Regions from separate parts of the Kocuria sp. LHG3120 genome, predicted to be linked through region 1. Evidence: riboswitches for the same ligand, from Rfam matches in the RefSeq annotation. Region 1 holds a riboswitch; each other region holds the start of a gene.
What was found. Region 1 has a riboswitch for S-adenosylmethionine ahead of ACP7CD_RS08200 (O-acetylhomoserine aminocarboxypropyltransferase/cysteine synthase family protein). Riboswitches for the same ligand answer to the same signal wherever they lie in the genome.
Positions count from the first base shown of each region.

Region 2: another riboswitch for S-adenosylmethionine. It lies ahead of ACP7CD_RS14000 (O-acetylhomoserine aminocarboxypropyltransferase/cysteine synthase family protein); the one in region 1 lies ahead of ACP7CD_RS08200 (O-acetylhomoserine aminocarboxypropyltransferase/cysteine synthase family protein).
Region 3: another riboswitch for S-adenosylmethionine. It lies ahead of ACP7CD_RS08720 (bifunctional o-acetylhomoserine/o-acetylserine sulfhydrylase); the one in region 1 lies ahead of ACP7CD_RS08200 (O-acetylhomoserine aminocarboxypropyltransferase/cysteine synthase family protein).
Region 4: another riboswitch for S-adenosylmethionine. It lies ahead of ACP7CD_RS12380 (acyl-CoA dehydrogenase family protein); the one in region 1 lies ahead of ACP7CD_RS08200 (O-acetylhomoserine aminocarboxypropyltransferase/cysteine synthase family protein).

Region 1 is NZ_JAFCWG010000003.1:265,694-272,735, forward strand. Features, by position in the region: gene ACP7CD_RS08180 (succinate dehydrogenase) at 1-442, shown strand, start outside; gene ACP7CD_RS08185 (2Fe-2S iron-sulfur cluster-binding protein) at 522-1,244, shown strand; gene ACP7CD_RS08190 (SLC13 family permease) at 1,324-2,943, shown strand; gene ACP7CD_RS08195 (tartrate dehydrogenase) at 3,013-4,080, opposite strand; SAM riboswitch class I at 4,233-4,331, shown strand; gene ACP7CD_RS08200 (O-acetylhomoserine aminocarboxypropyltransferase/cysteine synthase family protein) at 4,413-5,816, shown strand; gene ACP7CD_RS08205 (CoA-binding protein) at 5,813-6,307, shown strand; gene ACP7CD_RS08210 (OsmC family protein) at 6,374-6,895, opposite strand; gene ACP7CD_RS08215 (alanine/glycine:cation symporter family protein) at 6,967-7,042, opposite strand, start outside.
Region 2 is NZ_JAFCWG010000007.1:24,207-31,248, reverse strand. Features, by position in the region: gene ACP7CD_RS14015 (alpha-ketoacid dehydrogenase subunit beta) at 1-782, opposite strand, end outside; gene ACP7CD_RS14010 (thiamine pyrophosphate-dependent enzyme) at 779-1,954, opposite strand; gene ACP7CD_RS14005 (Lrp/AsnC family transcriptional regulator) at 2,196-2,648, shown strand; SAM riboswitch class IV at 2,762-2,883, shown strand; gene ACP7CD_RS14000 (O-acetylhomoserine aminocarboxypropyltransferase/cysteine synthase family protein) at 2,921-4,249, shown strand; gene ACP7CD_RS13995 (cystathionine gamma-synthase) at 4,258-5,445, shown strand; gene ACP7CD_RS13990 (tellurite resistance/C4-dicarboxylate transporter family protein) at 5,517-6,644, opposite strand; gene ACP7CD_RS13985 (sulfurtransferase) at 6,732-7,042, shown strand, end outside.
Region 3 is NZ_JAFCWG010000003.1:400,084-407,125, reverse strand. Features, by position in the region: gene ACP7CD_RS08720 (bifunctional o-acetylhomoserine/o-acetylserine sulfhydrylase) at 1-1,219, opposite strand, end outside; SAM riboswitch class IV at 1,296-1,411, opposite strand; gene ACP7CD_RS08715 (VOC family protein) at 1,554-2,192, shown strand; gene ACP7CD_RS08710 (CPBP family intramembrane glutamic endopeptidase) at 2,216-2,995, opposite strand; gene ACP7CD_RS08705 (glycosyltransferase family 2 protein) at 3,178-3,507, shown strand; gene ACP7CD_RS08700 (hypothetical protein) at 3,561-3,836, opposite strand; gene ACP7CD_RS08695 (hypothetical protein) at 4,072-4,326, shown strand; gene ACP7CD_RS08690 (S9 family peptidase) at 4,705-6,876, shown strand; gene ACP7CD_RS08685 (NAD(P)/FAD-dependent oxidoreductase) at 6,995-7,042, opposite strand, start outside.
Region 4 is NZ_JAFCWG010000005.1:324,789-331,830, forward strand. Features, by position in the region: gene ACP7CD_RS12360 (FAD-dependent oxidoreductase) at 1-642, shown strand, start outside; gene thiS (sulfur carrier protein ThiS) at 639-878, shown strand; gene ACP7CD_RS12370 (thiazole synthase) at 880-1,752, shown strand; gene moeB (molybdopterin-synthase adenylyltransferase MoeB) at 1,749-2,924, shown strand; SAM riboswitch class I at 3,056-3,150, shown strand; gene ACP7CD_RS12380 (acyl-CoA dehydrogenase family protein) at 3,264-4,637, shown strand; gene ACP7CD_RS12385 (MFS transporter) at 4,641-6,056, shown strand; gene ACP7CD_RS12390 (LLM class flavin-dependent oxidoreductase) at 6,053-7,042, shown strand, end outside.

The DNA.
Region 1 (7,042 bases):
GCGGTCCTGGGCGGCGAACGGGACGCTGCTGCCGCGCACCGGCCGGCGTCCGCGGGGCCGTCGTCGCTCCCCGTGGACGGTGGCGAAGCGCTCGATGCGCAGCACGGGCGGCGTGCTCGGGCTGTTCACCCTCTTCCACGTGCTCGACCTGACCCTGGGCGCCCGGCCCGCCGCGGCCCGGGGCTTCGAGCACGGCAGCGCCCACGCCAACCTCGTGGCCAGCCTCTCCCGCCCGCCGGTGGCCGCCGCCTACGCCCTGTCCATGGCGGCGCTGGCCGCCCACCTGGTGCACGGCATCCCGGAGATCGCCAATGACGTGGGCGTGGGCGGTGACCGGCGCTTCCAGCGGCGGCTGCGGATCGCGGCGAACGCGTTCGGCGCCGCGGTGGCCGCCGGCAACACCACGATCCCGGTGGCCGTGCTGACCCGCGCGGTGCGCTGAGCCCCGTGGCCGCCCTCCCCCGCCTGCGGGACGACGTCCTGCAGGACGACCTTCTTCGAGACGACAAGGACCCGAGCGAGTGAGCACCTTCTCCCTGACCGTGGACGTGTGGCGTCAGCCCTCCCCGGAGGAGCCCGGGGACTTCACGGCCTACGACGTCCCGGACGCGAGCCCGGACATGACCGTGCTCGAGCTGCTCGACCGGATCAACGCGCAGCTGGAGGCCGCCGGCGAGGACCCGGTGGTCTTCGACGACGGCTGCCGCGAAGGGGTCTGCGGCAAGTGCGGGGTGACGGTCGACGGCGTGGCGCACGGCCCCGAGCGCAACGCCGCGAGCTGCATGCAGCACCTGGGGGCCTACCGGGACGGGGACCGCGTGCGCATCGAGCCGCTGCGGGCGGCGTCCTTCCCGGTCAAGCGGGACCTCTCCGTGGACAAGAAGGCGCTGCGCCTCGTGGCGAAGGCGGGCAAGTTCCCGGTGGCGATGAAGGCCCTGGCCAACGGCGGCTGCATCAGCTGCGGGGCGTGCGTGGCGTCCTGCCCCAACGGGTCCGGCCAGCTGTTCGTGGGCACGATGCTGCGGGAGCTGCCGCCGCTGGCCAAGGACGACGCCGAGCGCCGCGAGCGTTCCGCCCGGGTGATCGACGCCTCCGAGGAGCAGTTCGGGCCCTGCTCCCTGCTCGGCGACTGCGTGGAGGTCTGCCCGGCCGGGCTGCCGATCGAGAACCTCTCCGCGGTGGCGCAGGAGAACCTGCGCAACCGTTTCCCGCGCCGGAGCAGGGACGCCCCGGACCCCGGATGACCCGGCGCGGCGCGCCTTGCCGCCCCGTGACGTGACTGCTACCTTTCGGGCACGCCCCCGAGACCATGAGGTGGATCACATGAGCGAGCGCCCCGGAAAGATCGTCCCCGAACAGGGCGAGTTCGACTACGAGCCCGACGACCGTGAACCTGCCCGCCCGGCGGCGAAGACCTGGCTCTTCCGCGGCCTCGGCCTGCTGCTGGCCTTCCTGGTCTGGTTCCTGCTCGGCGGCGCGGACGTCTCGGCCGACGCCCGGGTGGTGGGTGCGGTCGCCACGCTGATGGCGGTCTGGTGGATGACCGAGGCGGTGCCGCTGTCCATCACCTCGCTGCTGCCCATCGTGCTCTTCCCGGTGCTCACGGCGCTCACCGTGGCCGAGACGACCGCACCCTACGCCAACCCGATCGTGTTCCTGTTCCTCGGCGGCTTCCTGATCGCGATCGCCATGCAGAAGTGGAACCTGCACCGCCGGATCGCGCTGCTGACCCTGCGCCGGGTGGGCACCCACCCGCGGCAGATCATCCTCGGCCTGATGATCTCCACGGCCTTCCTCTCCATGTGGGTCTCCAACACCGCGACCACGCTGATGATGCTGCCGATCGGGCTGTCCGTGCTGACCCTGGTGGTCGAGAACAGCCGCAACGCCGGCACCCGGGCCGAGACCGAGGCCATGGGCGAGGACATCCGCGGCGGCAAGGCCATCAGCGACGTCATCGACGACCGCGACGTGCGCCTGTTCGGCGTGGCCCTGGTCCTGGCGATCGCCTGGGCCGCCACCATCGGCGGCCTCGGCACCCTGCTGGGCTCCCCGCCCAACGCCATCGTGGCCGGCTACATCAGCGACGAGCTAGACCGGACCGTGGGCTTCGCGCAGTGGATGATGCTCGGCGTGCCGATCGTGGTGGTCTTCATCGGCCTCGCCTGGCTGCTCATCACCCGCGTCATCTTCCGCTTCGACCTGGCGGAGGTGCCCGGCGGCAAGGAGCTGATCAACGAGGAGATCGCCGCCCTGGGGCCCATGAGCAAGGGCGAGAGGACCGTCCTCGTCGTGTTCGTCATCGCCGCGTTCTTCTGGATCGTCCCGGGGCTGCTGTCCGGCATCGGCACCATCGGCGAGCAGCTGCCCTGGCTGGACCTCTTCGACGACACGGTGGTCGCCATCGGCGCCGGCGTGCTGCTCTTCCTGCTCCCCGGGGACAAGCAGGGCAACATGACCCTGGAGTGGAAGGACGCCGAGGAGGGCCTCCCGTGGGGCGTGCTCCTGCTCTTCGGCGGCGGCCTGTCGCTGGCCGCGGCCGTGGCCGGCACGGGCCTGGACGCCTGGTTCGGCGCGCAGGTCTCCGGGCTCGGCGCGCTGCCGATCGTCCTGCTGCTCGCGGCGGTGGTCACGATCGTCCTGCTCCTGACCGAGATCACGTCCAACACCGCCACGGCGGCCACCTTCATCCCGATCCTGGGCGGCGTCGCCGTCGGCATCGGGGTGGACCCCATGACGCTGCTCATCCCGGCGGCGCTGGCGGCCACGTGCGCGTTCATGCTCCCCGTGGGCACCCCGCCCAACGCCATCGTCTTCGCCACCGGCCAGGTCAAGATCGCCGAGATGGTGCGCGGCGGCATCGTCCTCAACATCGTGGGCGTCATCCTGATCACGATCTTCACCGTGCTCATCGGGCCCTTCGCCCTGGGCCTGGTGATCTAGCCCGTCCTCGTCCCGGCGCAGGGGGGCCCATGGGTGTCCACGGGCCCCCTGGTCGTGCCACCTCCTGCGTCAGGGGGCGTCGGTGCACCGGGCCAGCACGGCCTGCGTGAACTGCTCCGTGCTCGCCGTCCCGCCGAGGTCCCCGGTCAGGGTGCCGCCGGCCATGGTCTGCTCGAAGGCGGACTCCAGGTGCCGGGCCGCCCCGGTCTCCCCGAGGTGGTCCAGCATCATGGCGGCCGCCCACATCGTGCCCACGGGGTTGGCGACGCCCTGTCCGGCGATGTCGGGGGCGGAGCCGTGCACCGGCTCGAACATGGACGGGTGGGTCTTCTCCGGGTTCAGGTTGGCGCTGGGGGCGACACCGATCGAGCCGGCAGCCCCGGCGGCGAGGTCGGAGAGGATGTCGCCGAAGAGGTTGGAGGCGACGATCACGTCGACGCTCCGCGGCTTGAGGACCATCCGGGCGGCCAGCGCGTCGATGAGGACCTTCTCGACCGTCACGCCCGGGTACTCGGCGACCGTGGCCTCCACGACCTCGTCCCAGAACGGCATGGTGTGGATGATGCCGTTGGACTTCGTGGCCGAGACCAGCCGGCCCGTGCGGCGCTGGGCCAGCTCGGCGGCGTAGCGGGCGATCCGAGTGACGCCGGCGCGGGTGAACACGGACTCCTGGACGGCCATCTCCTCGGGCCGGCCGCGGTAGAGCCGGCCGCCGACCTCGGAGTACTCGCCCTCGATGTTCTCGCGGACGACGACGAGGTCCAGCTCGTCGAGCCCGCGCAGGGGCGAGGTCACGCCCGGGAGGATCCGGATCGGCCGGAGGTTGACGTACTGGTGGAACTCGCGGCGGATGGGGATCAGCAGGCCCCACAGGGTGACGTCGTCGGGGATGTCCGGGGCGCCCACCGCCCCGAGCAGGACGCCGTCGCCGGAGGCGAGCTGTTCGATGCCGTCGACGGGCATCATCCGGGAGTGGGCCCGGTAGTGGTCGGAGCCCCACCCCCGTTCGCGCCAGTCGACGGTGAAGCCGTGCGCCTGCGCCAGCGCGTCGACGCAGCGCAGCGCGGACGGCATGACCTCCTGGCCGATGCCGTCGCCGGCGATCACGTCGATGGTGTAGTGCCGTGTCCTCGTCACCTGGTCCTCCGCAGCGTCGTGGGCGCGGGGGAGGCGGGCGCCTTCCGCGCATGGCGCAGATCATAGCGCTCCGGCCGGCCCGCCCGGTGTGCGGGCGGGCCGGCCCGGGCCCGCGGTTGGCGCGGGGCGGCCCCGGGCAGCACAATGGGAGGCAGCCATCCCGAGCGGCCGAGGGACCTGGACCGATGACGCCGCAGCAACCGTGGTCGACGTCGCAGACCGCACGGTGCTACCGCCAGGACCGATGGGGCACCGCACCCCCGGCACCCCCGCCGGGACCCTCCTGACGTCCGGGACCGTCCAGCGGCACCACTCGCACGAGGAGCTTCCCCATGGCCGACCACCAGTTCGGGTTCCGCACCCGCGCCCTGCACGCCGGGGGCACCCCCGACGCCGAGCACGGCGCCCGTGCGGTCCCGATCTACCAGACCACCTCGTTCGTCTTCAAGGACGCCGACGACGCCGCCAACCTGTTCGCCCTGCAGAAGTACGGCAACATCTACTCCCGCATCGGCAACCCGACCGTCGCGGCGTTCGAGGAGCGCATTGCGTCCCTCGAGGGCGGCATCGGCGCCGTGGCCACCGCCTCCGGCATGTCCGCCGAGTTCCTCGTGTTCGCCGCGCTCGCCCAGGCCGGGGACCACATCGTGGCCTCCGCCCAGCTCTACGGGGGCACGGTCACCCAGCTGGACGTCACCCTGCGCCGCTTCGGGATCGAGACCACGTTCGTCCCCGGCACCGACCCCGCCGACTACCGGGCGGCGGTGCACCCGGGCACCAAGGCCGTCTACACGGAGGTCGTGGCCAACCCCTCCGGCGACGTCGCGGACCTGGAGGGCCTGGCGGCGGTCGCGCACGAGGCCGGCGTGCCGCTGGTCGTCGACTCGACCATGACCCCGCCGTACCTGGTCCGCCCGATCGAGCACGGGGCGGACATCGTCATCCACTCGGCCACCAAGTTCCTGGGCGGGCACGGCACCACGCTGGGCGGCGTCGTCGTCGAGTCCGGCCGCTTCGACTGGGCGAACGGCAACTTCCCGTCCATGACGGAGCCGGTGCCCACGTACAACGACGTCACCTGGTGGGGGAACTTCGGGGAGTACGGATTCCTGACCCGGCTGCGCACCGAGCAGCTGCGGGACATCGGCCCCGCCCTGGCGCCCCAGTCCGCCTGGAACCTGCTCCAGGGCGTGGAGACGCTGCCGCAGCGCATGGACGCGCACCTGGCCAACGCGCGGGCCGTCGCGCGGTGGCTGGAGGAGGACCCCCGGGTCTCCTACGTCAACTGGGCCGGGCTGCCGAGCCACCCCCACCACGAGCGGGCCCGGCGGTACCTGCCCCTCGGCCCGGGCTCCGTGTTCGCGTTCGGGGTCTCCCCCACGGACCGGCTCGGAGGGCGGGAGGTCGGCGCGCGCTTCATCGAGAACCTGCAGCTGGCCAGCCACCTCGCCAACATCGGCGACGCCCGCACCCTCGTCCTGCACCCCGCCTCCACCACGCACCAGCAGCTGAGCGCCGAGCAGCTGGTCGGCGCGGGGGTGCGGGAGGACCTCATCCGCCTGTCGGTGGGCCTCGAGGACGTCGAGGACATCCTCTGGGACCTCGACCAGGCCCTCACGGCGGCCACCGGCCTGCCCCGGGAGACCCCCGGCCGCGCGGCCGGCGCCACCGCCGACGACACCGCCGACGCCGCCGCTGCCGACGCCGACGTCACGACCGAAGGAGCGCTCCGATGACCGCCGAGACCCGCACGTGGACTGGGCCGAGCGCGCCCGAGCGGCTGAGCATCCTGCACGGCACCGAGTCGATCGCCGTCGTGGGCGCGTCCGACAAGCCGTCCCGCGCCTCCTACTTCGTCTCGACCTACCTGCTGTCCTCCTCGCCGTACCGGGTGTACTTCGTCAACCCGGCGCTGCGGGAGATCATGGGCCGGCCCGTCTACCCGTCCCTCACGGACCTGCCGGAGACGCCCGACGTCGTCGACGCGTTCCGGCGCCACGACGACCTCCCCGGCGTGGCCCACGAGGCCGTGGCCGTCGGGGCGAGGACCCTGTGGCTGCAGCTGGGGTCCTGGCACGAGGAGGCCGCCCGGATCGCCGAGGAGGGCGGGCTCTCCGTGGTCATGGACCGCTGCCTGAAGATCGAGCACGCCCGCTTCCACGGCGGGCTCCACCTGGCCGGCTTCAACACCGGGGTCATCTCGTCGAGGCGCCAGGTCCTGTCCTGAACGCGGAACGGCTCCGTGCGCCCTGGGGCGCACGGAGCCGTTCCGCGTCCGGCGAGGATGCGGCCGCTACACGCGCTCGACGACGAACGCCACGTCCGTGTTCAGGCTCTGGCTGACCACGCAGTACCGCTCGGTCGACTTGGCCAGCCGCTGGAGGGTGGCGTCGTCGGCGTCGGTGTCGAGGCGGACGGTGAGGACGACGTCCTGGACCCCCACGGCCACGGACCGGTCCAGGCCCAGCGTCCCGCGGGCGTCGAACATGCCCTCCGCGCGGAGCTCGGCCGACCGGATCGGCACGCCCATGGCCGTCGCCACGCTGCGCAGGGTCACGCCCGCGCAGGCCGCGAGCGCGTCGAGGAGCATGTCCCCGGAGCAGGCGTCGCTGCCGTCACCGCCGGTGGCGGCGTGCAGGCCGGCCCGCACCGGCCCGGCCCACGAGTCGACGGTGGTCGTGAGCCCGGGATCGCGGAAGTCGCCGCGGGCGTGCAGGGGTGTGCGGGCCTCCTCGGGGTGCTCCCGGTAGCGTTCCTTGAGGGGGGCCTGCAGCTGCCGCAGGGCCGAGGCGTCGATGTCCGTACGAGATTCCATGACCTCACTGTAGAGGGGCCGGGGCCGGGGCCGCCACGCGGTCCCGGCCCCGGCCTGCTGCTCCGTGCCCGTCAGCGGGTCCTCGTGGGCTTCTGCGCCAGCTCGTCCCAGTAGCCGCGGGTGGTCACCACGTCGGTGCCGTCCCAC
Region 2 (7,042 bases), on a different contig from region 1:
CTGCGCAGGTCCACGACCTCGAGCGAGCGCCCCTCGGCGGCGGCGGCCGCGGCGGCCGCCACGGCGGTCGGCACGGACGGCCCGTAGGCCAGCAGCGTGGCGTCCTCGCCGGCGCGGGCGACGACGGCGCGGCCCTCCCGGCGCTCGGGCGCCCCGTTCTCGTAGCGGTCCCTCAGTTCGGCCAGGTCCACGGGGGCCTTGGACCAGTAGAGCTTCTTGGGCTCGAAGAACACGACGGGGTCGTCCGAGTCGATCGCCTCGCGCAGCATGAGGTAGGCGTCCTCGACCGTGGCGGGGGTGAACACCTTCAGCCCGGGGGTGTGGGCGTAGTAGGCCTCGGAGGAGTCGCAGTGGTGCTCCACGCCGCCGATGCCGCCGGCGTAGGGGATCCGGATGACGATCGGCAGGCGCACGGCGCCGCGGGTGCGGTTGTGCATCTTCGCGATGTGCGAGGCGACCTGCTCGAAGGCAGGGTAGGCGAAGGCGTCGAACTGCATCTCGATGACGGGGCGCATCCGGTTCATCGCCATGCCCACGGCCATGCCGGCGATCCCGGACTCGGCCAGCGGGGTGTCGAAGCACCGGGTGCGGCCGAAGCGCTTCGTCAGCCCGTCGGTGATGCGGAAGACGCCGCCGAGGGTGCCGACGTCCTCGCCGAAGACGACGACGGCGGGGTCGGCGGCCAGCGCGTCGGCCAGGGCGGTGTTGAGCGCCTGGGCGAAAGTGGCGGGCTTGACCGCCGGGGCCTCGCCGGCCGGGGCGGGGGCATGCAGGGTGCTCACTGTCCGGTCTCCTCTCGGGCGAGCTCGGCGGTCAGGAACTGCTCCTGCTCGGCGAGCTGCGGGGTCTGCTCGGTGTAGACGTGGCGGAACAGCTCGAGCGGGTCGATCTCCACGTCGGCGTTCATGCCGTCGCGCAGGGCCGTGGCGACGTCCTCGGCGGCGGCGGCGATGCGCTGCTCCGCCGCGTCGTCGAGCACGCCCTCGGCGCCGAGGTAGGCGCGCATCCGGGTCACCGGGTCCTTGGCGATCCACTCCTGCACCTCGGCGTCGTCCCGGTAGCGGGTGGCGTCGTCGGCGTTGGTGTGCGCCTGCATGCGGTAGGTGTGCGCCTCCACGAGGAGGGGCTCGGACTCGGAGCGGGCCAGGTCCACGGCGCGCCGCAGGGTGGCGAGCAGCGCCACGAGGTCGTTGCCGTCCACGCGCTCGCCGGCCATGCCGTAGCCGACCGCCTTGTGGGCGAGGCTCGGGGCCGCGGACTGCTGGGACAGGGGCACGGAGATCGCGTAGCCGTTGTTCTGCACGAAGAACACGACCGGCAGCTTGAACACGGCCGCGAAGTTCAGGGCCTCGTGGAAGTCGCCCTCGCTGGTGGCGCCGTCCCCGCACATCGCCAGGACCACGGTGTCCTCGCCGCGCAGCTTGGCGGCGTGGGCCACGCCCACCGCGTGCAGCAGCTGGGTGGTGAGCGGGGTCGACTGGATGCCCACGTGGTGCTCGTGCGGGTCGTAGCCGCTGTGCCACTCGCCGCGGAAGATCGCCATGACCTGCATCGGGTCCACGCCCTTGGTCATGACCGCCACGGTGTCCCGGTAGGTGGGGAACAGCCAGTCGCCCTCCTCGAGGCACAGGGCGGCCGCCACCTGGCAGGCCTCCTGGCCGTGGCTGGACGGGTAGACGGCCATCCGGCCCTGGCGGACCAGCGCGGAGTTCTGGTCGTTGACCCGCCGCCCGACCACCAGCTTCTCGTAGGCGCCCAGCAGGACGTCCGGGGCCGGCAGCGGGTACTCGTGGCCGGGGCCGGTGCCCTGCTCCTCGGGGGCGAGCAGCCGCCCGCTCGGGTCGACCATGCGGATCTCGCCGCGGGCCGGGAGCATGTACTGCTCCGGTGTGATGCCGAAGCTCTGGGAGGCCCGGAGGATCGGGTCCTCGGGGGTCTCGACGGTCTGGCTCATGGTGTCCCCTCGGTCGGTCCCCGGTGCGGCCGCGGTCCGGGGAGGGCAGGAAGGTGGTGCGGCTCTGTCTCCCCAGTATGGGAACCGGGCATGGTTCGTATCCACAGAGCGGGGAAAATGCAGAAGTCTGAGACGGACAGTGCACCGCGCGTGGACGAAATGTTCTAGTGTGGCGTGGAGCACACGCATTCGTCCGACACGTTCCGGGCCCCGCGCCCGACCCGCCCCGAAGGAGCCCGCCGTGCCCTCGACCCCCGTGCCGCTGGACGAGACCGACCGGAAGATCCTCGCGGAGCTGTCCCGGGACGCGAGGCAGTCCGTGACGGCGATCGCCGCGGCCGTGCACGTCTCCCGCGCCCACGCCTACGCCCGGATCAACCGGCTCCGGGACGAGGGGGTGATCCTGCGCTTCAGCACCGTGATCGACCCGGTCCGGGCGGGCCTGCAGGCCTCCGCGTACGTGACGCTCAAGCTCCAGCAGAACACCTGGCGGGAGCTGTGCGCCCAGCTCCAGGCGATCCCCGCCGTGCACCACATCGCCCTGGTGGGCGGGAACTTCGACGTCATGCTCCTCGTGCGGGCCGTGGACACCGTGCACCTGCGGCAGGTGATCTTCGAGCACGTCCAGCAGCTGCCCGGCGTGGTGGACACCCAGACGTTCCTGATCTTCGAGGACATCGACACCCGGGCCTGACGCGCCGGCCCCGCGCCGGGCCCGGCGCGCACGGCCGGCGTCACGAACCGTCACGGTCGTCATCTTCCGACGCGGAGGGACACCCACTACCTCTGCGCATAGTGTTGTTCCAGCTTCACGAGACGTGACCGCCAAGCTCCGACTTGGTCACGCACCAACCCCATGCTCATTGGGTGGTTCGGATGAGGAAGCGGCCTGCATCTTCCGCGGCGTGCCCACCGGGCCCGCGCGGATGACCGGTGCGGGTAAGAGCAAGGCACAGGAGCAGCGCCATGTCCATCCCCGTGACCGACCACGACCTCGCGACCCGGCAGATCCACGCCGGCACCCACGACCAGGTCGTCCAGCGCACCCTGACGGTGCCGATCTACCAGACCGCGGCCTTCGAGTTCCCGGACTACGAGGCGGCCCGGCAGATGTTCGCCCAGACCCGGGCAGGCTTCACCTACACGCGCACCGGCAACCCCACGGTGGCCGTGCTCGAGCAGCGGATCAGCGACCTCGAGGGCGGCGCGGGCGCCGTGGCGACCGGCTCGGGCCAGTCCGCCGTGGCCGTGGCGCTGCTGGCCCTGCTCGGCCAGGGCGCCGGGAAGCACCTCGTGGCCTCCGAGAAGCTCTACGGGGGCACGGTGGACCTGCTCACCGACTCCTTCGCGGACTACGGCATCGAGGTCTCCTTCGTGGACCCCACCGCCCCGGGGGCGTGGGCCGCGGCCGTGCGCCCCGACACCCGCGCGTTCCTGCTCGAGTCCATCGGCAACCCGCTGGCCACCCTCCCGGACCTGCCCGGGATCGCCGACGTCGCCCGGACCGCCGGGGTGCCTGTCGTCGTCGACAACACCCTCGCGTCCCCGGCCCTGTACCGGCCGCTGGAGAAGGGCGCGGACATCGTGGTGCACTCGGCCACCAAGTTCCTGGGCGGGCACGGCAACGCGCTCGCCGGGGCGGTCGTGGACGGCGGGACCTTCGACTGGTCCGCCCGGCCGGACAAGTGGCCGCAGTTCACCCAGGCCCGCGCCCGCTGGGGCGGACTCAGCCTCGTCGACAAGTGCGCCGCCGCCAGCCCCTACCTGCACCTGGTCCGGGCGAAGTACGTGCACGACCTCGGCACCACGCTCTCCCCGTTCAACGCCAGCCAGATCCTGCAGGGCACCGAGACCCTCGACCTGCGCGTGGCCCGCCACACGGCCTCGGCGCTGGCGGTGGCCGAGTTCCTGGCCGGGCACCCCGCCGTCGCCCGCGTCCACCACCCCGGCGTGCCCGGGGACCCCGGCGCCGGGATCGCGGCCCGGGACTTCCCGCGCGGGACCGGCTCCGTGTTCTCCTTCGACCTCGCCGCCCCGGACGGCGCCGTGGGCCCGTTCATCGACGCGCTCCGGCTGTTCAAGCTGGTCGCCAACATCGGGGACACCCGCAGCCTCGTGGCCCACCCGGCGGCCATGACGCACTGCCGCCTGACCCCCGAGCAGCGCCGGGCCGGCGGGATCGCCGAGACCACGATCCGGCTCTCGATCGGCCTCGAGTCCCCCCAGGACCTCGTGGCCGACCTCGGCCAGGCCCTCGACACCGTCGTCACCGCCGTCCAGACCACCCGGAAGTGAGCCCCGCCATGACGTCCCCCACCGAGACCCGCACCCGCCACCGGGGCTTCACGACCACCGCCGTCCACGCCGGCCAGGAGCCCGACCCGCTGACCGGGGCGGTCATCCCGCCGATCTACCAGACCTCCACGTTCGCCCAGGACGGGATCAACGTGCTGCGCGCCGGGCACGAGTACAGCCGCGGCTCCAACCCCACCCGCAGCGGCTTCGAAAAGCAGCTCGCGGCCCTGGAGCGCGGCGAGCGGGGGTTCGCGTTCGCCTCGGGGATCGCGGCAGAGGACGCCCTGCTGCGCGCCGTGCTGCGCCCGGGCGACCACATCGTGCTCGGCGCCGACGGCTACGGCGGCACCAACCGGCTGATCACCCGGGGCCTCGCCCCGTGGGACATCGGGCACACGCCCGTGGAGATCACGGACCTCGACGCCGTCCGGGCGGCCGTGCGCCCCGGCGCCACGAAGGTGCTGTGGCTCGAGACGCCGTCCAACCCGCTGCTCGGCATCGCCGACGTCGCGGCGTGGGCGCAGCTGGCCCGGGACGCCGGGGCGCTGCTCGTCGTCGACAACACCTTCGCGTCCCCGTACCTGCAGACCCCCCTCGAGCTCGGCGCGCACGCCGTGGTGCACTCCACCACGAAGTACATCGGGGGGCACTCGGACGTGCTCGGCGGCGCCGTGGTCGTGGGCGCGGCCCAGTGGCGCGGGGCCCCGCTCGCCGAGGCGGTCGGCTTCCAGCAGTTCGCCGCCGGCGCCGTGGCGGGCCCCCAGGACAGCTACCTGGCCGCCCGCGGGCTCAAGACCCTGAGCCTGCGGATGGAGCGCCACCAGGACAACGCGCAGCGGATCGCCGAGTGGCTCCTGGAGCGCCCCGAGGTCGCGCAGGTGCTCTACCCCGGGCTGCCCGGGCACCCCGGCCACGCGCTCGCCGCCGCGCAGATGCGCGGGTTCGGCGGCATGGTCTCCTTCCGGCTGACCGGCGGGGAGGCCGCGGCCCGGGCGGTGGCGGAGGGCACCCGGCTGTACTCGCTGTCGGTGAGCCTGGGCGGGGTGGAGTCCCTGATCTGCTACCCCTCGGAGATGACGCACGCCTCCGTGAAGGGCACCGCGCTGGCCGTGCCCGTGGACCTGGTGCGGCTCTCGGTGGGCATCGAGGACGTCGAGGACCAGCTGGAGGACCTCGAGCGCGCGCTCGCCGCCTGACCGGTCCTTTCCGCCCGGTCGGCTGCGCCGTCGGCGCCGCCGGCGCCGCCGGCGGCGCCGGTTCCGCCGGGTCAGCGGGCCGCGCCCGGTCCGCCCCCTGGGTCCGGCCTGACGGATGCGTCCGGCTCCGGCCAGGCCGGAGCCGGATCCTCCCGGCCGAGGAGCAGCCGGCGGACCAGGTGCACGAGCATGGCAGTGAACACCATCGCCCAGGCGCTCAGGGCCACCCACAGCCAGACGGCCCCGACCAGACCCACGATCGGCAGGTCGTCCGCGCGACCCAGATAGATGCTGGCCACGGCGTACATCCCCAGCGGGAAGACCACACTCCACAGCGAGGACTCGTAGCGCAGCGGCACCCGGTGCACGCGGTGGCGCCACCACCCGGCCGCCACCAGGGCCGGGATCAACCAGGTGGCGAACGCCCAGAAGACCAGGCCCAGACCCGCCACGAGCCCGCGGACCACGGCGACCATCGGGGTGTCGGACATCTCCACGATCCGGGATGCCGCCAGCACGGTGATGGCGCACGCGCCCATCGCCACCCAGTACGGCGGGGTCAGGTCGACCGGCCGCAGCGGATAGAGCATCATGCGCAGCGTCACGAGCACGCCCGCCGCGGCGTAGAGGAACAGCCCCACGGACCAGCCGGCGACCGCGACGACGGAGAGCACGTGCCGCCAGGCGTCGCTGCCCACCACCGGGTCCAGGGCCGCGGCGGCCACGGCCACGGACTGGCTGGCCACCACCCAGATGAACCAGGTCCCGTTGGCGGTGCTGACCACGGGGCGGGTGCGCCGGGAGAGCACCGCGCTCCACGGGACCACGTAGCCGAGGCCCAGCCACACCGCCCCGGCGAGTCCTAGGAGCGCGGCCGTGGCCCCGTGCCAGCCCGTCGTCGCGAGCCGGGACGCCAGCACGTTCGTGCCGGCCACGAAGGTGAAGAAGCCGAACGCGCGGCGAGGGTCGAGGAACTCCACGACGAACTCTCGCCGGAAGACGGCGAACCGCCAGACGGTGAGCAGGCACAGCGCCGCCCAGCTGCCCGCGCACACCGCGAGCAGGGCCGTGGACAGCGCGGCGAAGCCCTGCATCTGCAGGCCCACCGAGAGGATGCCGCTGGCCATGACGAGGGCGAAGTAACCGGGCGCCAGGCCGCGGACGCCGCCGAGGACACGTTGTCGGAGCGATTCGGCCACCTGCCCAGGCTACCGGGGCCCCGCCCGCGGCCCCGCCCCGTGCGGCTGCCGGGACGGTACTGCCCCGGCGGAACTAGCCTTGGACGCATGAGCACCGGCACCCGGAACGACGACATCAGCGCATCGCTCGAGCTCCCCGGGCCCGTGGTGAGCACCCACTGGCTGGCCGAGCACCTCCAGGACCCCCGGCTGGTGCTCGTGGACGCGAGCTCCACGCTCAACCGGACCGACGAGGCCCTCCCCGGGGCGGTGCTCCTGGACCTGGACGGGGCCTTCTCGGACCCGTCCTCGGACCTGCCGCACACGGCGCCCCCGGCGGAGCAGCTGAGCGCGGCGGCCCGGGCGCTCGGCATCTCGCACTCGAGCACGGTGTTGGCCTACGACGCCAAGGGCGTCTT
Region 3 (7,042 bases), 130 kb from region 1:
CGTCGCCGATGTTGGCGACGTTCGAGTGCAGGGTCAGGGCGTCCACGAAGGCGGCCCCGGCCTCCCGGCCGCCGTCGAGGACGAAGCCCAGGATCGACCCGGCGCCCCGGGGCGCGTACTTCTGCGCCCGCTCGTGCCACGGGGAGGACTCCAGCCCGGCCCAGGACACCGAGCGCACGTCCTCGCGGGCCTCGAGCCAGCGGGCCACCGTCCCGGCGTTGGCCACGTGCCGCTCCATCCGCAGGGACAGCGTCTCGATGCCCTGCTCGATGAGGAACGCGTTGAACGGGGAGATCGCCGAGCCGAGGTCGCGCAGCAGCTGCACCCTGGCCTTGAGGATGTAGGACAGGTTGACGCCGAAGGGCCCCTCCGCGCCCAGGGCCTCGGCGTAGACGAGGCCGCCGTAGGACTCGTCCGGCTGGTTGAAGCCGGGGAAGCGGTCCGGGTAGCGGCCGTAGTCGAAGGCCCCGGAGTCGACGATCACGCCGCCGATGGCCGTGCCGTGCCCGCCGAGGAACTTGGTGGCCGAGTGCACCACGACGTCCGCGCCCCAGCGCAGGGGCTGGACGAGGTAGGGGGTCGCCACGGTGTTGTCCACGATGAGCGGGACCTCGTGGTCGTGGGCGATCCCGGAGACCGTCTCGATGTCGAGGACGTCGTTGCGCGGGTTCGGGATCGTCTCGGCGAAGAAGGCCTTCGTGTTCGGCCGGACCGCCCGCCGCCACGCCTCGGGATCGTCGGGGTCGGAGACGAAGGTGGTCTCGATGCCGAGCTTGGGCAGCGTGAACTTGAAGAGGTTGTAGGTCCCGCCGTACAGGCTGGGGCTGGCCACGAGGTGGTCTCCCGCGCCGGCGACGTTGAGCACGGCGAACGTCGTCGCCGACTGCCCCGCGCTGAGCATGAGGGCGCCCACGCCGCCCTCCAGGGCGGCGATCCGGTTCTCCACGACCTCCGTGGTCGGGTTGCCGATCCGCGTGTAGATCGGGCCGAGCTCGGCGAGCGCGAAGCGGTCGGCGGCGGCCTGGGCGTCGGGGAAGACGAAGGACGTGGTCTGGTGGATCGGCAGGGCGCGCGAGCCGGTGACCGGGTCGGGGCTCTGCCCCGCGTGGATCTGCCGGGTCTCGAAGGCCCAGCCCCCGGGGTTCTCGGGGGTGGGGCGCTCGGCCGCGTCGGTGCGGGCGGCGGAGGCGTCGGTGCTGGAGGCGGGGAGATCGGACATGCCGTGGGACTCCTTGTGGATCTCAGGGGTCCCGTCCCGGCCGAGGCGGTGCGGCCGGGAACGGCCGGGCGCCGGGGACCCGCGCTTGCTCGCTCGCCGGACGCGAGGAGCCTGGTCTTCACCCAGGGCACCCCACCGCGGTGGAGGGTTGCCGGCCAGCTAGCTGGGGCTTGGACGCTGGCGCTCATGACCTGGACAGCATTCTCCGGATCAGGCCCGCACGGCGTCAAGCCGGGGTCGGGCGTGACGCCCCGGCCGGGGTGCCGCCCGCACGGTGCCCGGCGCGTCGCGGACCGATTTGGAGACGAAACTCACAGGGTGCCACGATGTGCCCATGAGAGTCGACCACGTGTCCTACGCCTGCCGCCCGGAGGGCCTGGAGGCCACCACCGAGCGCATCGCCGACCAGCTCGGGATCGAACCGGTCAAGGGCGGGGTGCACCCCCGTTTCGGCACCCGCAACATGATCCTGCCGCTCACGAACCACCAGTACGTGGAGGTCGTCGAGGTCCTCCAGCACCCGGCGGCGGAGAAGGCCCCCTTCGGGCAGGCCGTGCGGGCCCGGTCCGCGGCCGGCGGCGGCTGGCTGGGCTGGGTCGTGGAGGTCGAGGACCTCGCCCCCTTCGAGCAGCGCCTGGGGCGCCGCTCCGTGCCCGGCCACCGGGTGTTCCCGGACGGCCGGTGCCTGGAGTGGCACCAGATCGGCGTCAAGGGCCTGATCGCCGATCCGCAGCTGCCGTTCATGATCCACTTCGACTCCGCCCCGGAGATGCACCCGTCCCAGGCGCGGATCACGGACGTCGGGCTCGCGGGGATGACCATCGCCGGTGCCCCGGAACGGGTCGCCGAGTGGCTGGGCGCCCCCGTCGAGACCGCGCTCGAGGACCTCGAGGTCGACTGGCGCTATCCGGACGGCACCCCCGGGGTGCTCTCCGTCTCGTTCAGCACCCCGGACGGCGCCGTCACCATCTGAGGCCGGGCACCGCGGGGCGGGGCTCAGCCCAGCAGCCGGGCTGCCCCGAGGAAGCCGACGGCGTCCAGCAGGAAGTGCGCGACGACGAGGGGCATCACCCGGCCGGTGCGCCGGTAGAGCTCCGCGAAGACGAGGCCCATCACCACGTTGCCGAGGAAGGGCCCGATCCCCTGGTAGAGGTGGTAGCTGCCGCGGAACAGGGCCGTGACCACCAGCACCACGGGCCAGCTCCACCCGATGCGGGTCAGCCGGTCGGTCAGGAACGCGACCACCACGACCTCCTCGACCAGGGCGTGGCGCACGGCCGAGAGCAGCAGCACGGGCACCGTCCACCAGTGCGGGGCGAGCCCGGACGTGGTCACCTCCGCGGTGACGCCCAGGGCCCGGCCGGCGCCGTAGAGCGCCAGCGTGCCCAGGCCCATGAGCAGGAAGAGCACGGTGCCGAGGCCCAGGTCCGGGAGGGGCATCCGGGCGTCGAGGCCGATCCGCCGGCGGACGGTGCCCAGCGCCCCGGCGGAGCCGGCTAGCAGGTAGAGCGCGAGCAGCACCGGCACCAGGTCCAGGGCGATCCCGGTGAGCTGGCGCAGCAGGTCGATGAGGGGCTGCGGGCTCAGCGGCGGGTTCATCGTGGCCTGCGCCTCGGACAGCGGTCCGCGCGCCAGGTGCTCGGCGAGGGACAGCGCGGCCCAGAGGGCCGAGGCGCCCAGGGACACCCCGAGCACGAGGAGCACCTGCAGCCACAGGTCGGCGCGGGTGGAGCCGAAGGCGGGCGGTCGCGGGGCGAGGTGGGCGGGGGTGCTCATGCGGCCATTCTGGCACCGGCCCGCCGGCCGCCCCGCGCAGCCCGCGCCGGGCGCCCCCGGGCCCGTCCTTGTTGCCTCGGCGGCGCGGCCCGTCCTCTGAGGGACGCCCGGTCACGGGGCTGTCCCACCGGCAGGCGGAGAAGGGGAGGGCGCAGGCGGCGTGGCACAAGCGCGACAGCTACGTGGCCATCTACCCCTCCCGCCCCTCTGCCGGCCTGTTCCGCAATAAGGCGTTACAGGAGGTGGGCGACTGGGACGAGCGGCTGGGCAACTACTTCGAGGACACCGCCATGCTCGCCAAGGTCCAGGCGGCGAACTCGATGTACGTGTGCCCCAACCCGACGATGCTGTACCGCACCGGCCAGCCCGGCTCCCTCTCCCGGCGCCTGGTGAACCGGGAGGGGTGGCAGACGTTGGACCGGATCGCCCTGGCCTACGAGGGGTTGCCGCAGTTGGCGCCGGAGCCGCCGTTCCCCACCCCGAAGATCGGTGACATGAGCATCTTCGGCTAGGCAGGCGACGGCCCCCGCACCCGGTGGGTGCGGGGGCCGTTCTGTGTCCAGGGCTAGTTGCGCTGGTTGCCGATGTTGGTGTCGAGGTTCTGGATCTCCCAGCCGTACCCGGGGCCGTCGTCGTCCTGGGCCTGGTCGCTGACGTACTCCCCGCGACTGGTGTTGCCCGGGTAGGCGTTCTCGGTCTGGTTCGCGCACCGCACCTGCTGTCCCCAGTTCTCCGTCGCGCGGTCGCACGGGTTGGACGGGGCGGCCTGGGCGGCGACTGGGGCGGCGAGCATGGCAGCGGCGAAGGCGGCGGCGACAGTGCCACGGATGATTCTGGACATGGTGGATCCCCCTGAAAAGCGGTGTTCTGACGGGTACGCCCCTCCCCCGGGACGCTGGCTCCACCGTGGCAGGCCCGCCCAGCTACTCCCCAGGAACATCACGGCATCGTGACCGGCCCGTGACCTGATGACAGGTTCGCACTGCATTTGTTGCACTCTGGGCGCTACAAACGCAGCACCCTCCGACACCCCCGGCCTCTCCCCGCTCCCGGCCTGATTCCTTTACGGGGGGGCCATGAGCACCCCCCACTCTGAGCTCGGCCACCCCGGCGGCTTCAAGCCCACCGGCGTCCCCGCCGGACGCACCCGGCAGAAGTACGCAGTCGAATCCCCGTACGACTGGGCCGCTGAGCTCCAGTTCCCCGCCTCTGTGGTCACGTACGACATGATGCGCACGGAGACCCACCCGGCGGCGGCGCTCGAGGCGGTGCTGCAACCGATCCTCACCGCGGACTGGCACCTGGACGACCGGGGGTGCCGGAGCAGGTGATGAACCTATGCAACACGGAGCTGGGGCTCAACCACGACGACGCGCTCTCCCGGGTGTAGCACCAGGGGGTGCGCATCATCGAGCACCTCACCGAGACCGCGACGACTATGCTGTGGGCCGGCTTCTCCTGCTCGGAGCTACTATGGAACCCGGCGGAGCCCACCCCGGCGCAGGTCGCCCTGGGCAGCACCAACGAGGTGGTGCCCCTGCGCAAGCCGGCACCGCTCCCGAACGGCACCCACCGACCCGAATACGCGGCCGGGTCCCGGTCAGACAGATCACCCCTCGCTCCGGGCACCACCGGTGGAGGTCTCCAGAACGGTGGCTGTCACCGAGGCCGCAGAGGGGCCACCGCGTGTCTTCCCTAGGATGGGGGCCATGACTGTCCTTCCCCCGCAGATCCGCCAGCAGCCCGTCGAGCGCGCCTTTCACGGCCACGTGTTCTCCGACCCGTACGAGTGGATGCGGGACAAGGACTCCCCCGAGGTGCTGGCCCACCTCACCGCGGAGAACGAGTACGCGGAGTCCGCCACCGCCCACCTCACGGGTCTGCGGGAGACGATCTTCGGGGAGATCAAGGACCGCACCCAGGAGACCGACCTGTCCGTGCCCAGCCGGCGCGGCGCCTGGTGGTACTTCGCCCGCACCGTGGAGGGCGGCGCGCACCAGGTGTTCTGCCGGGTCCCGGCCGTGACCACCGGTGACGTGATCGCGGACTGGACCCCGCCCGTCGTCGAGCCCGGCACCCCCATGGCCGGGGAGCAGGTGCTCCTCGACGCCAACGCGGAGGCCGCGAAGCACGAGTTCTACTCCCTGGGCAGCTTCGACGTCTCCGAGGACGGGGAGCTGCTGGCCTGGGCCGAGGACGTCACCGGCGACGAGCGCTTCACCCTGCGGGTCCGGGACCTCACCACGGGGGCGCTGCTCGCCGACGAGATCCCCGGGACGTTCTACGGGTCCTTCCTCACCCCGGACGCGCGCGCCGTGTACTACACGGTGGTGGACGAGTCCTGGCGCCCCCACCAGCTGCGCCGGCACGAGCTGGGCACCCCGGTGGCCGAGGACGTCGTCGTCCACGAGGAGGCCGACCCCGGCCTGTGGCTCGGGGCGGGCCTGTCCGCGGACCGGCGCTGGATCGTGGTGGAGGCCATGTGCTCCGAGTTCTCGGAGCAGCTCATCCAGCCGGTCGCGGACCCGGACGCGCCGCTGCGGGTGGTGCTGCCCCGCACCGACCGGGTGCTCTACGAGGCGGAGCCCCTGTTGCTGGACGGGCGGGAACAGATCCTGCTGACCCACGACCACGAGGCCCCGAACTCCCGGATCTCCCTCATGGACCCGGCCGACCTCGGCCGCCCGGTCGCGGAGGTGGCCCTGCGCGACGTCGTGCCGGCCTCGGACACCGTCCGCGTCAACGGCTGCGCCGTGACGGCCACGCACCTGGTGGTCTCCGTCCGGGCGGACACCACGCTGCGGGTCCGGCTGCTCCCGCTCGCCGGCCTGGGCACTGACGCCCAGGCCGCCCCCGTGGAACCAGCCTTCGCCGAGGAGCTCTACACCGCGAGCGTCTCCGCCGCGGAGCACGACGCCCCCGTGGTGCGCCTGTCCTACACGTCCTTCACGACGCCCCCGCGCGTCTACGACCTCTTCGTGGCGGGTGCCACCGGGGGCGACGGCGCACTGCCCGCCGAGCCGCTGCTGCGGCGCGAGGCCACGGTGCTCGGCGGCTACGACCCCGCCGACTACGCGGTGGAGCGGGACTGGGCCACCGCGGCCGACGGAACCCGCATCCCCGTCTCCCTGGTCCGCCGCGCCGACCTCGACCCCTCCGTGCCGGCACCGGTGCTGCAGTACGCCTACGGCTCCTACGAGCACAGCACCGACCCCGCGTTCTCGGTCTCCCGGCTGTCCCTGCTGGACCGCGGCGTGGTCTGGGCCGTGGCCCACGTGCGCGGCGGCGGGGAGCTGGGACGGACCTGGTACGAGCACGGCAAGAAGCTGCACAAGACGAACACGTTCACCGACTACGTGGCGGTCACCGACCACCTCGCCGCCCGGCCGGACGTCGACGAGCGGCGGATCCTGGTGATGGGGGGCTCCGCCGGCGGCCTGCTGGTGGGCGCGGTGCTCAACCTCGCCCCGGAGCGGTACTGCGGGGCGCTGGCGGCGGTGCCGTTCGTGGACCCGCTGACCTCCATCCTCGACCCGTCCCTGCCGCTCACGGCCCTCGAGTGGGAGGAGTGGGGCAACCCCATCGAGGACGCGCACGTCTACGGGTACATGCGCGACTACTCCCCCTACGAGAACGTCCGGCCGCTGCCCTACCCCCCGGTCCTCGCGGTCACGAGCCTCAACGACACCCGGGTGCTCTACGTGGAGCCCGCCAAGTGGGTCGCCGCGCTGCGGGAGGCCTCGACCTCCGGCGAGCCGGTGCTGCTGCGCTGCGAGATGGCCGGGGGCCACGGCGGCGCCTCGGGGCGGTACTCGCAGTGGAAGGACACGGCCTGGGAGTACGCCTGGGTGCTGGACCGGATGGGCCTCGCCGGCGCCTGACCCGGGCCGGCGGGTCCCGCGCGCGGTCTGCCCCGCCGGCCCCCGCGGCCGAGCGGCACGGCGCCCGACGGCACGGCGGCCGACGGCACGGGACCCGCCGCGCCGGACCCCCGGGGGCTCAGCGCCGGAAACGGCCCGGGTCCAGGGCGGCGGCCGTGTCCCGGGA
Region 4 (7,042 bases), on a different contig from region 1:
GCGACCTGGACGGTCCTCGCTCCCGGCGCCGGGCTCGGCGAGCTCGACGGGCTGCCGGAGGACTGGCACCCGCCGCTGCGGCCGGTGCACGGGGACATCCTGCGCGCCCGGGTCCCCGCCGGGGCGCCGGAGCTGCTCGGGCGCACCGTCCGCGGTCTGGTGCACGGGGTGCCCGTCTACCTGGTGCCCCGCGCCGACGGGACCGTGGTGATCGGGGCGACCTCCCGCGAGGACGACCTGACCGGTCCCAGCGCCGGCGGCGTGTTCCGGCTGCTGCGCGACGCCCAGGCGCTCGTGCCCGGCATCGCCGACCTCGAGCTGGTCGAGGTGCTGGCCCGCGCCCGGCCCGGCACCCCGGACGACATCCCCTACCTCGGCCGGGTCCGCGACCCGGACGGCTCGCCGGTGCCGGGGCTCGTGGTCTCCACCGGCTACTTCCGCCACGGCGTCCTGCTCGCCCCGCTGGCCGCCCGGCTCGCCGCGCAGCTGGTGGCCGGCGGGACCGGAGCCGATCCGGCCGCCGACGCCGAGCACCTCGCCACCACCGACCCGCACCGCTTCGACCGCCCCGTCGAGGCCCGTCCAGGGGATCCCGCGCCGGCCGCCGCCGGGCCCGGGCCCCGGAGCAGGAGCACCCGATGACCGCCATCACCCTCAACGGCCGCCCGCGCCAAGTGGCGGCGGAGGCGACCGTCGTCGACCTCGTCGCCGAGACCGTCGGCCGCCCCCTGGGCCCCGACGGCGCCCCGCTGGACGGCGGGCGCCTCGGCGTGGCCGTGGCCGTGGACGCCGCGGTCGTGCCCCGCAGCCGCTGGCGGCGGACCCCCGTGGCGGAGGGCCAGTCCATCGAGATCATCACCGCCGTCCAGGGAGGCTGACGTGACCGCCCCGCACCCCGACCCCCTCGTGCTCGACGGCATCGAGCTGAGCTCCCGGCTGATCATGGGCACCGGCGGCCTGAGCTCGCTGCACACCCTGGAACAGGCGCTGCTGGCCTCCGGCACCGAGCTGACCACCGTGGCCCTGCGCCGCTACGCCCCCGGCCAGGGCGACTCCCTCTTCGCGCTGCTCGAGCGCAACGACATCCGGATCCTGCCCAACACCGCCGGGTGCTACACCGCCCGGGACGCGCTGCTGACCGCCGAGCTCGGCCGGGAGGCCCTCGAGACCGACTGGGTCAAGCTCGAGGTCATCGCGGACGAGGACACGCTGCTGCCCGACGTGGTGGAGCTCCTCGACGCCACCGAGCAGCTCGTGGCCCGCGGCTTCAAGGTCTTCGCCTACACCTCCGACGACCCGGCCGTCGCACGCCGCCTCGAGGATCTGGGCGCGGCCGCGGTGATGCCCCTGGGCGCCCCCATCGGCACCGGGCTGGGCATCCTCAACCCGCACAACATCGAGCTCATCGCCTCCCGGGCGTCCGTGCCCGTGGTGCTCGACGCCGGGATCGGCACCGCCTCCGAGGCCGCCCTGGCCATGGAGCTGGGCTGCGACGCCGTGCTGCTGGCCAGCGCCGTCACCCGCGCCCAGGACCCGGTGGCGATGGCCACCGCCATGCGCCACGCCGTGCTCGCCGGCCGGCTCGCCGCCGGTGCCGGGCGCATCCCGGCCCGCCGCCACGCCCACGCGTCCTCGCCGATGGCCGGGCGGATCGACACGGACGCCGCCGGTGCCGGGCCGTCCGCCGGCCCCTCAGCCGGCCCGGCGGACGTGCCGCGCGGGGACTGGGCGCCCGTGGGGGAGCGGCCGTGAGCCCGCTGCCCCCGCTCGTGGAGCCCGGCCCCGAACTGACCCGCGAGGAGCTCGAGCGCTACGCCCGGCACCTGACCCTGCCCGGGATCGGGACCCGCGGCCAGCGGCGGCTGCGGAACGCCCGCGTGCTCGTCGTCGGCGCCGGGGGGCTCGGGTCCCCGGCCCTGCAGTACCTCGCCGCGGCGGGGATCGGGACCCTCGGGATCGTCGACGACGACGTGGTGGCGGTCTCCAACCTGCAGCGCCAGGTGGTGCACACGACCGCCGACGTCGGCCGTCCCAAGTCCGTCTCCGCCGCCGAGGCCGTCACCGCGCTCAACCCGCTGGTGGAGGTCCGCACCCACCCCGTCCGGCTGGACGCGGACAACGCCGTGGACATCCTCGGCGGGTACGACCTGGTCCTGGACGGCGCGGACAACTTCGCGACCCGCTACGTGGTCAGCGACGCCGCCGCCCTGACCGGCACGCCTTGCGTGTGGGGCTCCATCCTGCGCTTCGAGGGGCAGGTCAGCGTCTTCTGGGCCGGGCACGGGCCCACCTACCGGGACCTCTACCCCGAGGCCCCGCCGGACGGCGAGGTGCCCAGCTGCGCCGAGGGCGGGGTCTTCGGCATGCTCCCCGCCACCGTCGGCGCGGTCATGGTCACCGAGGCCGTCAAGCTCGTCACCGGCACCGGGGAGCCCCTGCTCGGGCGGGTGCTGCTGCACGACGCGCTCGCGATGACCTGGCGCGAGATGCGGCTCACCCCGGATCCCGACGCCGCCCCGGTCACCGCGGTGGCCCAGCCCGCCGCGGTCTGCGCGCTGCCCGGCGCGGACGCCTCCGAGACCGTCGGGTCGGCCGAGCTGGCCCGGCTGCTCGAGCGCCGGGAGCGCGGGGAGGCGTCCTTCGCCCTGGTGGACGTGCGCGAGGACTGGGAGCGGGAGCTCGTGGCCATCGACGGCGCCGTGCCCGTCCCGCTGCAGGAGATCCTCGACCGCGGCGCGGACGCCCTGCCCCCGGAGGCCCGTGGCACGGACCTCGTGCTGCACTGCAAGGCCGGGGCCCGCTCCGCGACCGCGCTCGCCGCGCTGCGCTCCTTCTACGCCGGGCGGGAGGAGCGGGTCCGCCACCTCGAGGGCGGGGTGCTCGCCTGGGCGGCACAGGTGGACCCGGACCAGCCGGTCTACTGATCCGGTCTCCTGCGGCACACCGCTACACCACCGCGGAGGACGTGACCTTCTGTGACGCCGTCGTGACATTCCATGACGTGCGCCCGTCATCCGGTTGGTCCCGGACCGGGCGGTCTGATGCCATGGCAAGCGCCCCATTCAGAGCGGCTGAGAGATCTGGCTCGACGACGCCGCAGCAACCCGCCCTCCACCGGGGTCAGGGTGCTAATGCCAGAACCGATGGAGATCCCGGATCTGCAGTCGGTCCGTGACGTCAGCCTCCGGCGCTGCCGCCACCGGGCCCGCCCCCGGCGCGACCGGCCGACCGGCAATCCTCGGTGCGACCGAGAGGACCCCCGCATGACCCCGAGCACGGTCGAGGAGACCACCGCCCATCCCCGCGCCGGCACGGACCTCGCCGCCGGCCTGCCCGGGGACTACGCCGGGCTGCGGGAGCACTTCCGGCCGCTGTTCGCGGAGATCGCCGCCGGCGCCCTGGACCGGGACCTCCGGCGCGCGCTGCCCTACGCGGAGGTCGGCCGGCTGGACCGGGCCGGGTTCGGTGCCCTGCGCGTCCCGGCGGCCCACGGCGGCCCCGGGGTCAGCCTCGAGGACTTCACCCGGCTGCTGGTCGACCTGGCCGAGGCCGACTCCAACATCGCCCACCTCTACCGCTCCCACCACGGCTTCGTGGAGTCCCTGCGCTTCCTGCCCCGGGAGCTCCAGGAGGTCTGGTACCCGCGGGTGCTGGCCGGAGCCACCGTCGGCAACGCCTCCACGGAGAAGGGCGGCAACGCGCTGGGCACCCTGAACACCGTGCTGAGCCGGACCGCCGAGGGCTGGGAGCTCACCGGCCGGAAGTTCTACGCCACCGGCTCCGTCTTCTGCGACTACACCCGCGTCTCGGCCGCCCTGGACGGCCGCGACGGGCGGCGCTTCGCCGTCGTCGCCACGGACGCCGAGGGCGTGACGCTCGAGGACGACTGGGACGGCTTCGGGCAGAAGCTCACCGGCACCGGCACCGCGGTCTTCGAGCGGGTGCGCGTCCCGGAGGACGCCGTGCTGGACCGCACCGCCGGCAGCGCGGAGGCCGTCCACGAGGCCGCCTTCTTCCAGCTCGTGCTGCTGGCCGTGCTGGCCGGCATCGCCCGGGCGGCCCGGCGGGACGCGGTGGAGACCATCGCCGGACGCCGGCGGACCTTCAACACCGGGCTCGGCCTGCCGTTCCGCGACGACCCGCTGATCCAGGAGGCCACCGGGCGGATCTCCGCCAAGGCCTTCGCCGCCGAGGCCACCGTCCTGCACGCCGCCCGCGCCCTGGACGCCGGGATCGCCGCCGCCGCAGCGGCCGGCGCCGACCGGCCGGACTTCACCGGGGCCCTCCCGGCGGCGCTGCACGAGTCCGAGATCGCCGTGGAGCACGCCCAGGTCACCGTGCCGGAGCTGGCGCTCGGCGCGGCCCAGGACCTGTTCCTCACCGTGGGCGCCTCCGCCACGTCCACGGCCAAGGGCCTGGACCGGCACTGGCGCAACGCCCAGACCGTGGCCACCCACAACCCGATCGCCTTCCGCGCCCGAGCCCTCGGCGACTACCTCATCAACGGCACCCTGCCGGAGGGCCTGAACGCCATCGGCGACGCGAGGACCGGCGCCACGACCGACGCCACGACCGACGCCGCGACCGATGCCACGACCGATGCCACGACCGACGCCGACCGAACCCCAGGAGCCTGACGCATGAGCACCACGACCACGGCCGCCCCGGGCCGCAGCAGCATCGTCCACGGCAAGAAGCGCGTCCTGGCCTCGGCCTTCGCCGGGACCACCATCGAGTGGTACGACTTCTACCTCTACGGCACCGCCGCCGCACTCGTCTTCAACGTCCAGTTCTTCCCCATGGCCACCGAGCTCGGCGGTATCGTGGCGTCCTTCGCCACGCTCGCGGTCGGGGTGATCGCCCGGCCCCTGGGCGGGATCATCGCCGGGCACCTGGGGGACCGGATCGGCCGCAAGGCCCTGCTGGTGGCCTCCCTGCTGCTCATGGGCGTGGCCTCCACCCTGATCGGCCTGCTGCCCACCTACGAGGTGATCGGCTGGTGGGCCGTCGTCGGGCTCGTGGTCCTGCGCATCCTCCAGGGCCTGTCCGCGGGTGCCGAGTGGGGCGGCTCCGCGCTGCTGAGCGTGGAGCACTCACCGGCCCGGCACCGCGGGTTCTTCGGGTCCTTCACCCAGATCGGCTCCTCCGCCGGCATGCTGCTGGCCACCGGCGCGTTCTTCATCGTGCAGAACGTCATGAGCGAGGAGCAGTTCGCCGCCTACGGCTGGCGCATCCCCTTCCTGCTCTCGGCCCTGCTCGTGGCGGTGGGCCTGTGGATCCGCCTCGGCGTGGCCGACGCCCCGGAGTTCCTGGAGCACCGGGCCTCGGGGAACGTGGCCAAGGCCCCCCTGCGGGAGCTGCTGGTCCACCACCGCCGCCCGGTGCTGGTGACGATCGGCCTGCGCCTGGCCCAGAACGCCGTCTACTACCTGGTGACGGTCTACATGCTGACCTACCTGCGGGACGTGCGCGGGGACAGCGCCGCGGGCGTGACCGCGGTGATGATCGCCTCGGCCATCGGCCTGTTCTCCACCCCGTTCTGGGCCTGGCTCTCCGACCGGGTGGGCCGCAAGGTCGTCTCGGTGACCGCCTACGCGGCGATCGGCGTCTTCGGCTGGGTGCTGTTCGCCTTCCTCGAGGTCGGCCCGCTCGCCCTGCTGCCGCTCGTGGTGATCCTCGGCATCAACCTCGTCCACGACGCGATCTACGGACCGCAGGCGGCCTGGTTCGCCGAACAGTTCCCCGTGCACGTGCGGTACTCGGGCGTGAGCTTCGGCTACCAGGTCGGCACCGTCCTGGGCGGCGGGCTGATGCCGATGATCGCCGCCCTGCTCTTCGCCGCCGGCGGGGACACCCCGTGGCTGATCGCCGGCTACCTCTCCGTGCTGGCCGTGCTCTCCGTCGTCGCCGCCCTGGCCGCGAAGGATCCCGCCCGGGACCAGCGCGGCACCGAACTCACCGATCTGCACGCCGGCCGGACCGCGGCCGCCCCGGCCCTCGCGACCCCCGCCGCCGCGAGCGCCACCCGGACCACCCCCGAGAGGACCACCGTATGAGCCGCCCCCTGCTGCTGAACGCCTTCGACATGATGGTGCCCGTGCACCAGTCACCGGGACTGTGGCGCCACCCGGAGGCCGGGGTCGCCGGCTTCGACACGCTCGAGTACTGGACGTCGCTGGCCCGCACCCTCGAGGAGGGCGGCTTCACCGCGCTGTTCCTGGCGGACGTCCCCGGCGTCTACGACGTGTACGGCGGCGGGGCAGAGGCCACGGCCCGCGGGGGAGTGCAGTACCCGGTGCTCGACCCGCTCGTCGCGGTGCCGGCGATGGCCGCGGCCACCGAGCGGCTCGGCTTCGGGGTGACCGCCTCGGTGACCTACGAGGCCCCCTACCTGCTGGCCCGCACCTTCGCGACCCTCGACCACTTCACCCGCGGGCGGGTGGCGTGGAACGTGGTGACCTCCTACCAGGACTCCGCCGCCCGCAACCTGGGCATGGACCGGCAGATCCCGCACGACGAGCGCTACGACCGCGCCGACGAGTACATGGAGGTCATGTACAAGCTCCTCGAGGGCTCCTTCGAGCCGGGGGCGGTGAAGGCGGACGCCGGCACCGGGGTCTTCGTGGACCCGGAGCTCGTGCACCCCATCGGCCACGAGGGCACCTGGTTCTCCGTGCCCGGCCAGGCGCTGACCCACCCCGGACCCCAGGGCACCCCGTTCCTGTTCCAGGCCGGCGCCTCGAAGCGCGGACAGCAGTTCGCCGTGGACCACGCCGAGGCCATCTTCTTCATCGGCAACACCCCGCAGCTCGTGCGCCGGTGGACCGACGGCGTCCGGGCCGAACTGGCCGCGCAGGGACGGGCCGAGGACGCCGTGAAGACCTTCGCCATGGCCACCGTGGTGGTCGCCGAGACCGACGACGAGGCCCACGCCAGGCTCGACGGATACCGCCGGCACGTGGACATCGAGGGAGCGCTGTCCCTGTTCGGCGGCTGGACCGGCGTCGATCTGGCCGGGGCGGACCCCGACGCGCCGCTCGAG